Regions from separate parts of the Mesorhizobium sp. M1066 genome, predicted to be linked through region 1. Evidence: predicted binding sites of a transcription regulator. Region 1 holds the regulator's gene; each other region holds the start of a gene.
What was found. Region 1 encodes PhoB, which activates phosphate uptake and scavenging genes when phosphate is short. Its sites were predicted from a motif close to TGTCATNNANCTGTCAT; they were not measured.

Region 2: the regulator PhoB is predicted to act here: its motif matches at 2,792-2,808, upstream of NKH52_RS22730 (esterase-like activity of phytase family protein).
Region 3: the regulator PhoB is predicted to act here: its motif matches at 1,658-1,674, upstream of ppk2 (polyphosphate kinase 2).

The regions. Positions count from the first base shown of each region.
Region 1 is NZ_JAMYMR010000002.1:522,330-527,445, forward strand. It holds gene NKH52_RS05540 (type I secretion system permease/ATPase) at 1-467, opposite strand, end outside; gene eglC (endo-1,3-1,4-beta-glycanase EglC) at 545-1,969, opposite strand; gene phoB (phosphate regulon transcriptional regulator PhoB) at 2,489-3,178, opposite strand; gene phoU (phosphate signaling complex protein PhoU) at 3,195-3,902, opposite strand; gene pstB (phosphate ABC transporter ATP-binding protein PstB) at 3,929-4,747, opposite strand; gene pstA (phosphate ABC transporter permease PstA) at 4,765-5,116, opposite strand, start outside.
Region 2 is NZ_JAMYMR010000020.1:101,243-106,358, reverse strand. It holds gene NKH52_RS22740 (trimethylamine methyltransferase family protein) at 1-255, opposite strand, end outside; gene NKH52_RS22735 (GcvT family protein) at 268-2,679, opposite strand; gene NKH52_RS22730 (esterase-like activity of phytase family protein) at 2,916-4,394, shown strand; gene NKH52_RS22725 (MATE family efflux transporter) at 4,565-5,116, shown strand, end outside.
Region 3 is NZ_JAMYMR010000004.1:29,638-34,753, forward strand. It holds gene NKH52_RS07890 (DUF982 domain-containing protein) at 1-60, shown strand, start outside; gene NKH52_RS07895 (hypothetical protein) at 127-285, opposite strand; gene NKH52_RS07900 (aldo/keto reductase) at 462-1,505, opposite strand; gene ppk2 (polyphosphate kinase 2) at 1,776-2,696, shown strand; gene NKH52_RS07910 (dihydrofolate reductase family protein) at 2,935-3,582, opposite strand; gene hemB (porphobilinogen synthase) at 3,799-4,830, opposite strand; gene NKH52_RS07920 (DUF8605 domain-containing protein) at 4,919-5,116, opposite strand, start outside.

The DNA.
Region 1 (5,116 bases):
TGATTTGCCACGACCAGCGCAAGCAACAGCGCAGATCCTGCCAGCGTAAGCCAGAACAGCAAAGGATGGATGAGGTACAGCAGGGCGAGGAAGAACGGAGCAAACGGCAGGTCGAACAAGACCGCCGCGCCGCGTGACCTGATGAAGGCGCATACCGAGGCAAGGTCGCGCAGTGGAGACAGGGCCGCTCCCGCGGCGTACTTAGCCTCCAGCGAGACGGCGAATGTCCTCGCGCCCAGTCTGTTGTCGACAATGGCTGCAACGCGCTGCGTGTAAACGGAGCGGACCGCATCGAGGAGACCGAGAAAGGCGAGTGCGAGAACCGCGATAGCAGAGAGGTAAAGAAGCGTCTCGACGCTGGAGGAAGGCAGGACGCGGTCATAGACCTGCAAGAGATAAAGGGGGATCACCAATAGCAGGATGTTGATGAGGAACGAAAAAACACCGACATCGGCGATGGCGCGCATCAAGACTGCCCGCAGATCAGACCATGCAATCATTCCCGCGCTCCTAACGGCTCATGGCCCCAACATCAGGGCGTCGCTTAGACCGAATGGTCGCCGGCGATGTCCAAGGGGTGGTGCTGCAGGTCGTCCAGCGTATAGGCGCGGATGTAGTCGATCTTCATCTCCGCTGGCGTAGCCAGATGGTCAGGAGGCTGGCCGGCAATGCCGCCCACCGCGAGATTGGCCAGCATATACATAGGATCGTGCATGTCGGCCGGCGTCGCTGCTTGAGCGACCTTTACACCATCATAGGTCCAGACAAGCTCATCCTTCGTCCAGAGCAGGCCATAGGTGTGGAAACCGTCGGTATCCGCAACGTTCACCGTTGACGAAACCTTCGTGTGCGCTCCCGTCTCATTGGAATGCGCCGTCATGTAGAGCGTGTTCGGGTCCTGGCCACGCGTTTCGACAACGTCCAGCTCCGGCGGCCACGATCCGTCCTCCGGAAGCAGCCAGAACGCCGGCCAGGCTCCGGCTGTTTCAGGGAGATCCGCCCGCATTTCGAAATAGCCGTAGGTTTGCGAGAAGGTGTCGTGGGTCGTCAGGATCCCCGAGGTGTATTCGTAGTTGTTGATCAGAGGCTTGATGTCCTCCGGCGCCTGCGCGGCGGTGATGGTGAGGACGCCGTTCTCAACGCTGAACGGATGGACCGAACTCGTTGGGCCATAATTGGCGTCGATATACCACTGCAACTCACCATTGCTGCTCAACGTGCTGCCGTTCGGCGCTCCCCACCAGAAATTGGAATTCCAGGTGCCGTCCTGCCCGTCCCGAAGGCTCAGCGTGTTGAAATCGTCGGAGAAGGACAGCGTCATTGCGGACTTGTCGATCGGAAGTTCGAACTGGGTGGGCTGCAGCTTGTCGATGGTCGTATTCTTGAACACCAGGATCTCGTCGGATCCGAGGTTCAGCATCACGTTCGATTCCACCTGGACCATCTGTGAACGGACGGCATCGAACGAAGTGAAGTCGTAGCCGTCAAGCCGGACCGCATCGGTCGCACCGAAGTCGAAGATAAGATCGCTTCCATTACCTTTGGAGATGGCGAAAGTATCGGCGCCATCGCCGCCGATCAGGACATCATTTCCCTTGCCGCCATCCAGCGTCTGGTGACCCGACCCGCCCTTGATGATGTTGTCCACCGCATTTCCGAACGCAAATCGGTTGGTGCCGGTAACGACGAGGTTCTCGAAATTGTCGGGGAGCTTGTAGCTCATCCATGTGTCGATCGTGTCGATCCCTGCCCCAGGATCCTCGACCACCTTATTGTTGGTGGAATAGAGATGATAGTAGTCGTCGCCGGCGCCACCGTAGATCGTGACATTGACGCCGGTGTCTCCCCAGAAGGAGTCGTTGCCGGAGGTGCCATGCAGTTCCGGTCCAGACCCGGTGGCCGAGAACCAATGAGTGGAAGCGCTGGTGTAGGCAAGAGGGATGCCCTTGGCGTTTAAGACCGTGCTCATCAGAAATCCTTCCTCATGGCGTCCGACCTGGTCAAAGGTCCGGCGACAGCTTTCAAAGCAACGTTGCAAAGAACGAGATCGTTCCACGGAATCGTCATTAGATCCGAGATCGCATTGAACAATCGAAAGACGAGCAATGAATAGATAGGAAAGGATTCGCAGCTTGAGGTAATTTATTAAAATTGTATATTTATGCAGAATACGCGTCATTCGACGAACGTATATCTAAATTAACTCAAATTCATTCTGGTCGGAGTCTGCGGGAAAGATGACGACGTATCAAGTAATTCGCCGTGCTTCCTGGCCAGCCGGGGCCCAATAGAGAGTTTGGGAGATCGGGAAACGCGAGAAGCTGCCTGTCGCTTTGGCCCAAATGCAGTCATTCGAAACCTGATGAGGATGACCGCTCCTGGCGTCACGTGCTCGCTCCCCATCGATGAGACGAGTGCAACATTCCACCGGCTGTTGGCGACCGCGTGCTAATCGAGTTTTCCCGATCTATCGGGACGGAACAGCCACCTAGTCTTCCCTGATCGCGTAGCCCGCCCCGCGGATCGTGCGGATGACATCAGGCATGCGGCCGTTGTTGACCGCCTTGCGCAACCGCCCGACATGTACGTCGACCGTGCGCTCATCGATGTAGATCGTTTCGCCCCAGACATTGTCGAGCAGCTGGCTGCGCGAGAACACGCGGCCTGGATGGCGCATCATGAATTCGAGCAGGCGGAATTCCGTCGGCCCAAGCCGGATCTCGCTCTTCTTGCGATAGACACGGTGCGACTCGCGATCGAGCACGATGTCGCCGACCTTGAGCACGCTGGACAGCACTTCCGGCTTGGCCCGGCGCAGCAGCGCCTTGACCCTGGCCATGAACTCCGGCGTCGAGAAAGGCTTGACCAGATAGTCGTCGGCACCGGTCGACAGGCCGCGCACGCGGTCGCTTTCCTCGCCTCGCGCGGTCAGCATGATGATCGGCAGCCGCTCGGTCTCGGGACGCATTCGCAGGCGCCGGCATAGTTCGATACCGGAAACCGCGGGCACCATCCAGTCGAGCACCAGAAGGTCGGGAACGTTCTCCTGCAGTCGGATCTCGGCCTCGTCGCCGCGCGTCACCACCTCGACCTGGTAGCCTTCGGATTCGAGGTTGTAGCGGAGCAGCACGCCTAGCGGCTCCTCATCCTCCACCACCATGATGCGTGGTGCGATCATCGGCTGGTCACCCCTGTTATGCCGCTGGCGCGGACATTGCCGTCTCGTCCTGCTTCGGACGATTGGCTGGCAACTGCGTGCCGGTCAAAACATAATAGGCATTCTCGGCGATGTTGGTCACGTGATCGCCGATCCGCTCGAGGTTCTTGGCGCAGAACAACAAGTGCGTGCACGCCGTGATGTTGCGGGGATCTTCCATCATGTAGGTCAGCAGCTCGCGGAACACCGAGGTGTATTTGACGTCGATGCGTTCGTCATTGTTTCTGAGCGTGGCAAGCGCTGCCGCGTCAGCGGCGGCATACTCGTCGACGACCCCCTGCACCTGGATCAGCACCAGCTGCGCCATCGCGTCGATCGAATGCGAAAGGTCGTGTGGCGTAACGCTCAGCCCGACAGTGCCGACGCGCTTGGCGATGTTCTTGGCCAGGTCACCGATGCGCTCGAGGTCGCCGGCCATGCGGATCGAACCGACCACCGCACGCAGATCGTTGGCCATTGGCTGGCGCTTGGCGATCAGCGTGATGGCGCGATCGTCCAGCTCGCGCTGGCGTGCATCCATGATGGCATCGTCGGAAACCACGCGCTGCGCCAGCGCATTGTCCGAATTGAGCAAAGCCTTGGTCGAGCCACTGACCATCGAACGGGCGAGATCGCCCATGTCGCGGATCAGTTGGCTGATCTGCTCCAGATCCTCATCGAAAGATGCGACGGTATGTTCACCCATGATCTTCGTCCCTCGTATGCCTGAGCTCAGCCGAACCGGCCGGTGATGTAGTCCTGGGTGCGTTTGTCGTCGGGGGTGGTGAACATCTTGTCGGTGGCGCCCTCCTCGACCAAATAGCCTAGATGGAACATCGCGGTGCGCTGCGACACGCGTGCTGCCTGCTGCATCGAATGGGTGACGATGACGATCGTATAGTTCTGACGCAGTTCGTCGATCAGTTCCTCGACGCGAGCAGTGGCGATCGGGTCGAGCGCCGAACACGGTTCGTCCATCAGGATCACCTCGGGTGACACGGCGATGGCGCGTGCAATGCACAGACGCTGCTGCTGGCCACCGGAAAGACCCGTGCCAGGTTCCTGCAAACGGTCCTTCACCTCGTTCCAGATCGCCGCCTTTTTCAAGCTCGACTCGACGATCTGATCCATGTCGGCCTTGCGCTTGGCCAATCCGTGGATGCGCGGCCCATAGGCGACGTTCTCGTAGATCGACTTGGGGAACGGATTGGGTTTCTGAAACACCATGCCGACGCGCGCCCTGAGTTCGACGACATCGATGTTCTTGTCGTAAATGTCTTCTTCGTCGAGCGTGATCTTGCCGGTTACCCGTGCTGAATCGATGGTGTCGTTCATGCGGTTGAGGCAGCGCAGGAAGGTGGACTTGCCGCAGCCGGAGGGGCCGATCAGCGCCGTCACCTGATTCAGGCGGACGTCGAGATTGACGTCGAACAGCGCCTGCTTCTCGCCATAGAACACGCCGACCTTGTCGCCGCGCATTTTGATCACTTCGTTCGACTTCATCTTGTCGCCCACTGCGTTTTCAAGGGACTGTTCGGTCATGATGTTCATACCAAAATGCCTTTTTTCTACCAGCGCCGCTCGAACCGACGCCGAAGCACGATCGCGGTGATGTTCATGGCCATGAGGAAGACGAGCAGGATGATGATGGCGCCCGACATGCGCTCGACGAAGGCGCGTTCGGCCTCGTTCGCCCACATATAGATCTGCACTGGCAGCGCGGTGGCCGGATCGAAAGGCGTCGTCGGTGGATCGGCGACGAAGGCGACCATGCCGATCAAGAGCAGCGGTGCGGTTTCGCCGAGCGCACGCGCAAGACCGATGATGGTGCCGGTGAGAATGCCGGGTGCGGCAAGCGGCAGGATGTGCTGGAACACCATCTGCATCTTGGAGGCGCCAAGACCGAGGGCTGCCGAGCGG
Region 2 (5,116 bases), on a different contig from region 1:
CGGATCGGCCAGGGCGCCGGCATTGGCGAAAAGCTCACGCGCCTGCGGCAGCAGCACCTTGATGCCGAGCTCTTCCAGCACGCGCAACGCCGTGTCATGGATGGCGGCGACCTGATCATCCGAGAAGATCGGCTGCGGCAGGAACGGATTCTTCAGCGAATGGTAATTGGGCCGGCGGCTGCTTTCGCTGCCTGCCTCGCCCGTGCGTCCACGCCGGCGCTCGCGCCTGCTGTCCCGTGCCGCGTCATCGACCATGGTGTATTCTCCTCATTGCCGCATCGCCTTGCCCTCGGGATCGTAGGGCGAGGCCGCGATGACGCGTGCCGGCCGCTCGACGCCTACAATGTGCACCGAAAGCGCCGTCCCCTCCCCGGCAAAATCGTCGTCCACCAACGCCAGTGCGACGCTCTTGCCGATCGTGTAACCAAATCCGCCCGAGGTGACGAAACCGACGCGCCGACTGTCATGCCAGACTGGCTCGAAACCGCTGGCATCGGCATCAATAGCGTCGATCTCCAGCGTCACGATCCGCTGCGAGGCACCGGCGTCGCGCTCCTTCAACGCCGCTTCGCGACCGATGAAGTCGCTCTTGCCGAAAGCGATGAACCGGTCGAGACCGGTGTGGCCCGGCGTGTAGCCTTGCGTGAATTCGCGCGACCAGATGCCAAAGCTCTTCTCCAGCCGCAGCGCATTGAGCGCGTAATAGCCGATTTCGGCCAAGCCGAGATCCTCGCCGGCGGCCAGCAGCGTTTCGCGCAGAGTGGCATGCATGGTCACAGGGCAACTGATTTCGAAGCCGAGTTCGCCCGCGATCGACAGCCTTGCCACACGTGCCTGCACCATGCCGACGTCGAATGCTCCACAAGCCATAAATGGCAGTGCCGCGCCGGAAACATCCTGATGCGTTGTGCGCTCCAGGATCTTGCGCGCATTCGGCCCGGTCAGCAGAAAGCCGCTCATCGTGTCGGAGAGGTCGGCGACGGCGACGCCTTCAGCCGCATGGCTCTCGAACCAGCGCATGTGGAATTCCCGGAGATAGTAGGAGCCCATCAGCCAATAGCTGCCGCCGCCCCAGTTGAAGACGGTGAGGTCGCCCTTCAGCCGTCCGTCATGACCGAGCATCGGCGCCAGGCCGGCCCGCCCCGGCTTCGGCAGCCTGCAGGCGAGCAGCCGGTCGAGCCAGGCTTCCGCACCTGGCCCCGCCACCGCATAGCGCGAATAGGCCGAGATATCGACGAGACCGGCGGCGCGCCGCACCTGCAGCGCCTCGTCGCCGACGATGTCGAAGGCGTTGGAGCGCCGCAGCGTCGTGTTCTCGGCAAATCCCATCGGCGCGAAATAGGCCGGGATTTCCAGCCCCCACGACGCCGTCCATTCGCATCCCGCGGCCGTCATGCCGTCATAGGCGCCGGGGCGTTTCAGCGGCCGGCCGGCGGGCAGCCGCTCATTGGGAAAGGTCATGACGAAGCGGCGCGAATAGAACTGGCGTGTCGTCTGCTTGAGATATTCCCGGTTGGCGGCGAAGGCGCCGTAGCGGGCGATGTCCATGCCAAAAATGTCGGCCTGCGGTTCGCCGTAAATCATCCATTCGGCCAGCGACTTGCCGACGCCGCCGCCCTGGCTGAAACCGGCCATGACGCCGCAGGCGACCCAGTAATTCTTCAGCCCGCGCACCGGCCCGACAATCGGATTGCCGTCCGGGGTGAAGGTGAAGGCACCGTTGACCCATTTGCGGATGCCGGCCGTCGCCAGGCAAGGAAAGCGCTCATGCGCCTTGGCGAGTTCGGGGCTGATGCGGTCGATGTCTTCCGGGATCAGATCGATGCCGTAGTCCCATGGCGCACCATCCATGTTCCAGTGCTTTGGATTCTGCTCGTAGACGCCAAGCAGCACACCCTTGCGCTCTTGCCGCAGGTAGGAGAAGCCGTCGAGATCGACGGCGATGCCGATTTCCCTGTCCAGCGCCGCGATCTCGGGAATGTCCTCGGTGATGAAATAATGGTGCTCCATCGGCGTCACCGGCAGGTCGACGCCGGCCATGCGGCCGAGCTGCTTTGCCCACAGCCCGCCGGCATTGACGACATGCTCGGCGATGATGGTGCCCTGCTCCGTGACGACATCCCAGCGACCGTCGGCGCGCGGCTTCAACTCGACCACCCGGTTGCGCAGGATGATGTCGGCGCCGCGCTTCTTCGCAGCACCCGCATAGGCATGCGTCGTGCCGTACGGGTCGAGATGGCCTTCGTTGGAATCATGCAGCCCGCCAAGCACACCGGTGACGTCGACGATCGGGCAGATCGTCTTGATCTCATCGGGCGTTACCAACCTAGCGGTCTCGATGCCGACCGACTGGAACACCGCCCAGGCCGATTTCAGCCACTCCCACCGCGCGGGATCGCTGGCGATGTTGACGCCGCCGGTCATATGCAGGCCGATATCCCAGCCGGATTCGGCCTCGATCTCGCGGTAGAGACTGATGGTGTAGTCCTGCAGCGCCGCCACGTTGGGGTCGGCGTTAAGCGCATGGAAGCCTGCCGCCGCGTGCCAGGTCGAACCGGCCGTCAGTTCGGCGCGCTCGATCAGCGCCACATCCCTCCAGCCGAACCGCGTCAGGTGATAGAGCACCGAGGCTCCAACCACGCCACCTCCGATGACGACTGCGCGGTAGTGCGACTTCAAGGCTTCCCCTCCACGGTTAGTCCGAAGGCTGGAGCATATATACACTGGACATAAGTGTCTAGTGCCGCGCGCGCGCATCGTTTTTCGTCGACCGCCGGCATGTACTGCGTGCTGTCACGCAAGCATCATGTTCGCGCCGTAGACCGCGTTTCGGGGAGGCGCGGCATCATCGATGTCGCACCTCTTTCAGTTTTCGTCCCGCGTCCGCTCCGGCACATCCGCCACAAAGAGGATCCATGAAACACCTGTATCGAACCGCGTCGCTCGGCGTCGCGCTGGCCTTGTTCACCGCCTTGACGCCGGCCCTCGCCGACAGCACCACGGCCGTCGCCGGCCCGGTCAATAAGGGGCTGGTCGGCGTCGGCCGCATCCCGGCCGCTCAGCGCGACAAGTTCGGCGAGACGTTTGGATCGGGCTCCGGCATGTCGATCGACACATCAGGCTGGACGCATGAGGCCGCCGGCTACAAAGGTTCGCTCTGGCTGCTGCCAGATCGCGGCTACAATGTCGTCGGCACCACCGACTACCGGCCGCGCCTCAACACCATCGGCATTGAGTTTACCCCGGTGGCACCGGGTGCGGCACCTGCTGCCGGCCAGCGGCAGACCGGCGTCAAGGCAACGCTCGCCGACACCATGCTTCTCACCGACGACAAGGGGGCTGATGCCACAGGCCTCGATCCGCTCAACGGCGTGCGCGCGGCAAGCGGCGACATGCCGATCCTGCCGCAAGCCGACAATGGCAAGCTGGCGCTCGACAACGAGGCGATCGTGCGGCTGCCCGATGGTTCGATGTTCATCTCCGACGAATACGGCCCGAACATCTATCGGTTTTCCGCCGACGGGCATCTGCTGTCGGCAACCCAGCCACCGGCCGCCCTCGTGCCGATGCGCCACGGCACGCCGAACTTCGCCTCGGACAATCCGGGACCCGGTGCCGCCGAGCCCGATCCGAAGGACCCCGAAACCGGCCGCCAGAACAACCAAGGCCTCGAAGGCATGGCAATGACGCCAGACGGCAAGTTCCTGATCGCCGTGCTGCAGTCGGCGCCCCGGCAGGACGGCGGCGATTCGCCCGCCACGCGCCAGAACACCCGCGCCCTGGTCTACGACGCATCCGACCTCGGCCATCTCAAGCTGGCGCATGAGTATGTCGTGCCGCTGCCGGTGTTCAAGGATGCCAAGGGCAAGACCAAGGTCGCCGCGCAGAGCGAGATCGTGGCACTGTCGGATCAGACCTTCCTGATGCTGGCGCGCGACAGCGGCAACGGCCAGGGGCTGAAGGGCGGCACCTCGCTTGTGCGCCAGATCTTCGTCGTCGACGTCTCGGCCGCGACCGACATCGCCGGCGGCGCCTTCGACGCCGCTGACAAGCCGGTCGCCCCCAAGGGCGTCGTCGACCCATCGGTGACACCGGCCAAGCTGACGCCATTTATCGACATCAACGACAGTGCCGAGCTCGGCCGCTTCGGCCTGCACAATGGCGCGCCCAACGACCAGGATAACCTGTCCGAGAAGTGGGAGGCGATGTCAGTGGTCAGCGTTCTGGATCCGAAGCTGCCCGACGACTACTTCCTGTTCGTCGCCAACGACAACGACTTCCTCGCCCAGGACGGTTTTCAGGTCGGCGCGCCCTACAAGGCCGAAGACGGCGCCAATGTCGACACCATGTTCCTGGTCTATCAGGTCACGCTGCCGGGTCTGGCCAAGAAGTAACGACCACTGCACGGACGGGCGCGCTTGGCGCGTCCGCTGGGGCAGCGGCTGGTATGAACGGGGGGCAGCGGCTTTCAGCCGTGCGGCGCGTTCGCAAGGGTGCATCTCGGTCCCGCCTGCGATATCATCGTGGACTGGATCCCAAATCACCATCTGCCGAGCTGCCCGCCATGGACGAAAAAATGCCCGCGCGCCGGCGCACCGGCGACCTGACCAGCGGCCCGATCCCGCGCACGCTTCTGCTGTTCGCCTTGCCGGTGCTCGGCTCCAACGTGCTGCAGTCGCTCAACGGATCGATCAACGCCGTCTGGGTCGGCCGTTTCCTCGGCGAATCGGCGCTGACCGCCACCTCCAACGCCAACCTCGTCCTGTTCCTGATCCTCGGCACTGTGTTTGGCATCGGCATGGCGGCCACCATTCTGGTGGCCCAGTCGGTCGGTGCCCGCGACCTGCCCGAGGCGCGCCGCATCGTCGGCACCAGCGCGACGTTCTTCTTCCTCGTCTCGGTTATCTTCGCGGTATGCGGCTGGATCTGGGTCGACGCCATTCTCAACACGCTCGGCACACCGGTCGATGCCTTGCCGCTGGCCCGGTCCTATCTGCGCATCATCTTCGTCGCCGTGCCGATGATGAACCTTCTGTCCTTCGTCATGACCGTGCTGCGCGGTGCCGGCGATTCACGCACGCCCTTCTTCTTCATGGCGCTGGCCGTCGTCCTCGAC
Region 3 (5,116 bases), on a different contig from region 1:
GCCTTCATCGCGGCAGCACGCGAAGTGGACGTGTTCGTCAGCGACAAGGCGCCGGCCTGACACAAGGCGACATCCGGGGCGGCAATCCGAATTGAGGCGCGGCCCGCATCTGCGGGCCGTTTGCCGTCACTTTGCCGTTTCGGTTTCGGCTTCAGCTTCAGTCTCGTCTTCGGGCTTCGAACGTTCCCTCGCTGCAACCTTGGCTGCCAGCTTCTCGGCCTTCTTGGCCGCCTTCTGGCGGTCGCGTTCCTTGCGTTCCTGATCGTAATTTGGTGGTCGCGCCATATCGGCTCCTTTTCACTGCCTCGCGGCTCTGGTCCTGCCTAGGAGCATTAGCCGTCAAACACAACAGCTGAAGCGATAGTGCGTCGATGAGGGCCAGGCTTGCAAGATGCGCGTCGCAATCAAGCGGCCAGGCCCATCATTGCGGTGGCCAATACCTATCACCATCGATTTGCTGATCAGATGCCGCTTCGGTCAATCACCAGATCGGCGGCACCAAAACGGTCCTTTGCCGTCAGCTGCTGGTGCCAGTAGGGATAGAGCAAGGGCGGCCGGCTGACCGCGTCGAGGCGACTGCGTTCCTCGGCGGCGAGCACCAGGCTTGCCGCCGCGATGTTGTCCCGGAACTGCGTTTCGGTCCTGCCGCCGATCACCAGGGAACTGATGGACGGCCGGCCAAGCAGCCAGGCCAGTGCCACCTGCGCTGCCGACACGCCGCGCTGCGCGCCGATCTCGACAAGCACATCGACGATCCGCCACAGCCGGTCCTCGTCGCGGATCGGTGGTTCCGACCAGCCGGCGAGTTGACGGGCGGTGGGGCTGTCGCGGCGGTATTTGCCGGACAGCAATCCGCCGGCAAGCGGGCTCCAGACCAGAACACCCAGCCCCTGGTCGACCGAAATCGGCAGCAGTTCGTACTCCGCCTCGCGCGCTTCCAGCGTGTAATGGATCTGCTGCGTGACGAAGCGCGGCTGATGATGGCTGTCGCTGATGCCGAGCGCCTTCATCACCTGCCAGCCGGAATAGTTGGAGCAGCCGACATAGCGGATCTTGCCCTGGGCAACCAGCATGTCGAGCGCGGCGATGGTTTCCTCCAGCGGTGTCACGCCATCCCATTCGTGCAGGAAGTAGATGTCGATGACGTCGGTCCTGAGCCGTTTCAGGCTCTTCTCGCATTCGCGGATCAGGTGATGGCGCGACAGGCCTTCATCGTTCGGACCTTTGCCGATCCGCATCCGTGCCTTGGAGGCGATCAGCACGTCGCCCTTGCGCTTGCCGCCGAGCGCTTCGCCGATGATTTCTTCCGACATGCCGTTCGAATAGACATTGGCGGTGTCGATGACATTGATGCCTGCGTCGATGCAGAGGTCGATCATCCGGCGCGCCTCGTCGAGGTCGGTCTTGCCGACAGCCGAAAACGCGCCGGCGCCACCGAACGTCATGGTGCCCATGGTCAGCGTCGATACTTTCAGGCCGGAACGGCCGAGAGTGCGGTATTCCATGTCGGTCCTCGCGATTGCATTGAGAAGGGGTTGGGAAGGGCGCCCGAATGTGGCTGCTATTTGTAGGACAATTTGCGCGGTATGTCTCCATGCCAGGGCGGCGGATCGATCATGCCTCGCGGGTTTTTGCAGTGGTGGCGATCAGGTCAGGCTGCAATAAAACCGTCATTGCGGGCCTATATTGAAGTCGGCTCAGGCGTTGCCGTTCCGGGCTGTAAGCCGGGAGTTTGGGGCGCCGATCGAGAGAGCTTGCAAGTGGAGCAGCCGATAATGACCGAGCTAAAACAGAATTCTGCGGCCAGGGATTGGCTTGAAGCCGAACTCGCCGACACGCTCGACGAAGACTATGAACTCGAAATGTCGGAGCCGGCGCTGTCGATGGAGATCGCCAAGATCTACAAGAATTCGCATCCGCCTTCGATCGATCGCATGCAATATTTTCGCGACCTGATCAGCCTGCAGTCCGAATTGATCAAGCTGCAGTCCTGGGTCGCCTACCACAAGAAGAAGCTGGTGGTGATCTTCGAGGGACGCGACTCGGCCGGCAAGGGCGGTGTCATCAAGCGCATCACCCAGCGGCTCAACCCCCGCATCTGCCGTGTTGTGGCACTGCCGGCGCCGACCGAGCGCGAAAAGTCGCAATGGTATTTCCAGCGCTATGTCCCGCATCTGCCGGCCGGCGGCGAGATCGTGCTGTTCGACCGCTCATGGTACAACCGCTCGGGCGTCGAGCGGGTGATGGGTTTTGCCCAGCCCGATCAGGTCGAAGAATTCTTTCACGACGTGCCGGAGTTCGAGCGCATGCTGGTCCGCTCGGGCATTACCGTGGTCAAATACTGGTTCTCGATCACCGACGAGGAACAGCAGATGCGCTTCCTGATGCGCATCCATGATCCGATGAAGCAGTGGAAACTGTCGCCGATGGACCTGCAGTCGCGCGTGCGCTGGGAGCAATACACCAAGGCCAAGGAAGAGACCTTCGCCCGCACCAACATCCCGGAAGCGCCCTGGTTCATCGTCGAGGGCAACGACAAGAAGCGCGCGCGGCTGAACTGCATCGACCATCTGCTCAAGCAATTGCCCTACGAGGAGGTGCCGCACGAGGAGATCACGCTGCCGGAGCGCGTCTTCAACCCCGAATACGAACGCCAAGTGCTGCCGCGCGAGCTTTACGTGCCGGAGAAGTATTGATGGATCGCTCCCTTCTCCCCGTCTCTATACGGGGAGAAGGTGCCGGCAGGCGGATGAGGGGCGGCGCCGACTTCGGCCGTTGAGTCTGAAAAATTCGCAATGCTGGCAGAGCGCTATTCTGCTGTTATATTGCCCTCGATGGCGTTTTCGGCGCCATACTATTCGGCTGGCTGGCGCCGCCCCTCATTGCCCTGCCGGGCATTTCTCCCCGTATAGTGACGGGGAGAAAGAGCTGTAACTACGCCCGCTTGATGATGACGTGCGTGGCGAGCGGCGTCGCCACCTGCTCGTTGCAGACATAACCGAGCTTGAGCATGTCGAGGCCGGTAAAAAGGTTCTCGCCCGTGCCCAGCAGCACCGGCGCGATCGCCAGATGCATCTCGTCGATCAGCTTCTCCTGCAGATATTGCCGGATGGTGTCGACGCCGCCGCCGACCCGCACATCCTTGCCGTCAGCCGCCGCTTTTGCCTGTTCAAGCGCCGAATGGATGCCGTCGGTGATGAAGTAAAAGGTTGTGCCGCCCTCCATGACGATCGGTTCGCGCTTGTGGTGGGTCAGCACGAAAACCGGCACGTGGTACGGCGGGTTGTCGCCCCACCAGCCCTTCCAGCTGTCGTCAGGCCATTCGCCGCGGATCGGTCCGAACATGTTTCGGCCGAGGATCCAGGCGCCGACATTTGCGAAGCTGCGCGCCGCGAACGCCTCGTTGACGTCGGTGGTGCCGCCACCTTGTCCGAGAACCATCTCACGGAAGGTGCGGGTGTCGACAAACCACTTGTGCAAGGATTCCCCACCGACGCCGAGAGGATTTTGCAGATCCTGATCGGGACCGGCGCCATAGCCGTCGAGCGACAGGGTGAAAGCGTTGACGCGAAGTTTGGACATGCGAGCCTCCTCGATAACCAGTTGTATTTTGCAAGCAGTTGTTTGTATCAAACTGATTGTGAATTGCAAGCGGTATTTCAAGCTCGAACGAAGCCCAGGCTAGGGGTCAAGCGACCCCCGCTATGGATTCCCCGGCCGGAGCCGGAAATTGGTAGGGATGTAGAAGCGGATTCGCCGACATTGGTTGCCGCGACCGGTCATCGTCGGAAAGAGAAATTACCCCTTGAGCAGCTCCGCCACTTCGGGCGCGAAATAGGTCAAAATGCCGTCGCAGCCGGCGCGCTTGAAGGCGAGCAGCGATTCCAGCATTGCCTTCTCGCCGTCGATCCAGCCATTGGCGCCTGCCGCCTTGATCATCGAATATTCGCCCGACACCTGGTAGGCGAAGGTCGGCATCTGGAACTCGTCTTTCAGCCGCCGGATGATGTCGAGATAGGGCAGGCCGGGCTTGACCATCAGCATGTCGGCGCCCTCGGCAATGTCCTGTTCGGCCTCTCTCACCGCTTCGTCGGAATTGGCATGGTCGATGTAATAGGTCTTCTTGTCGCCCTTGAGCAGACCGGCGGTGCCCACCGCCTCGCGATAGGGACCGTAGAAGGCCGAGGCGAATTTGGTCGCATAGGACATGATCGCGACGTCCTGAAAACCATTGGCGTCAAGCGCGTCCCGGATGGCGCCGATGCGGCCGTCCATCATGTCGGACGGCGCGATGATGTCGGCACCGGCGGCCGCCTGGATGACAGCAGCGGCGGTCACCTGTTCCACTGTCTCGTCGTTGACGATGATGCCGTCGCGCAGGATGCCGTCATGGCCGTGGCTGGTGAACGGGTCGAGCGCTGCGTCGGTGATGATGCCGATCTGCGGCACCGCATCCTTGATCGCACGGGTGGCGCGGTTGATGACATTGTTGGGATCGAGGATGTGCGAGCCGGTCTGGTCGCGCAGCGAGATGTCCACATTGGGGAAGGTGGCGAGTGCCGGAATGCCGAGTTTTGCCGCGCGCTCGGCCTCCTTGACGGCGAGATCGATCGACAGGCGGAAGACGCCGGGCATGGCGGCGATCGGCTCGCGGACACCCTTGCCCTCGACGACGAAGATCGGCCAGATCAGGTCGTCGACCGTGAGCCGGTTCTCCTGCACTAGACGGCGCGACCAGTCGGCCTTGCGCATGCGGCGCAGACGGCGGCTGCCGGTGATCTCGTCGACGCCGCGCGCGCCGGCGGGCTTTGCGGGGGTGAATTTGTTCATCGCCAATACTCTCGTTCGGGCAGGCTTTTACCACGAGCTCCCGCCGCTGACCAATGCGGCACGATTGTGCCAGCGACGCGGTCGAGGTCTATTCGGGTTGCCCATTGCCTGACAGAATCTGTGCTGCGCCCCTGATGGCGACACGGAAAGCTTCGTCGAAGCCGACACCGCGCACCTGCCAGATGTAGGTCTTGCCGGCCATGGCCAGTCGCCAGTCGGCGATCCAGCCCAGTTCCTTGTCGCTCCAGATGAGACTGCCGGAAAGCGCCTGGTCGGCGCCGGCCTT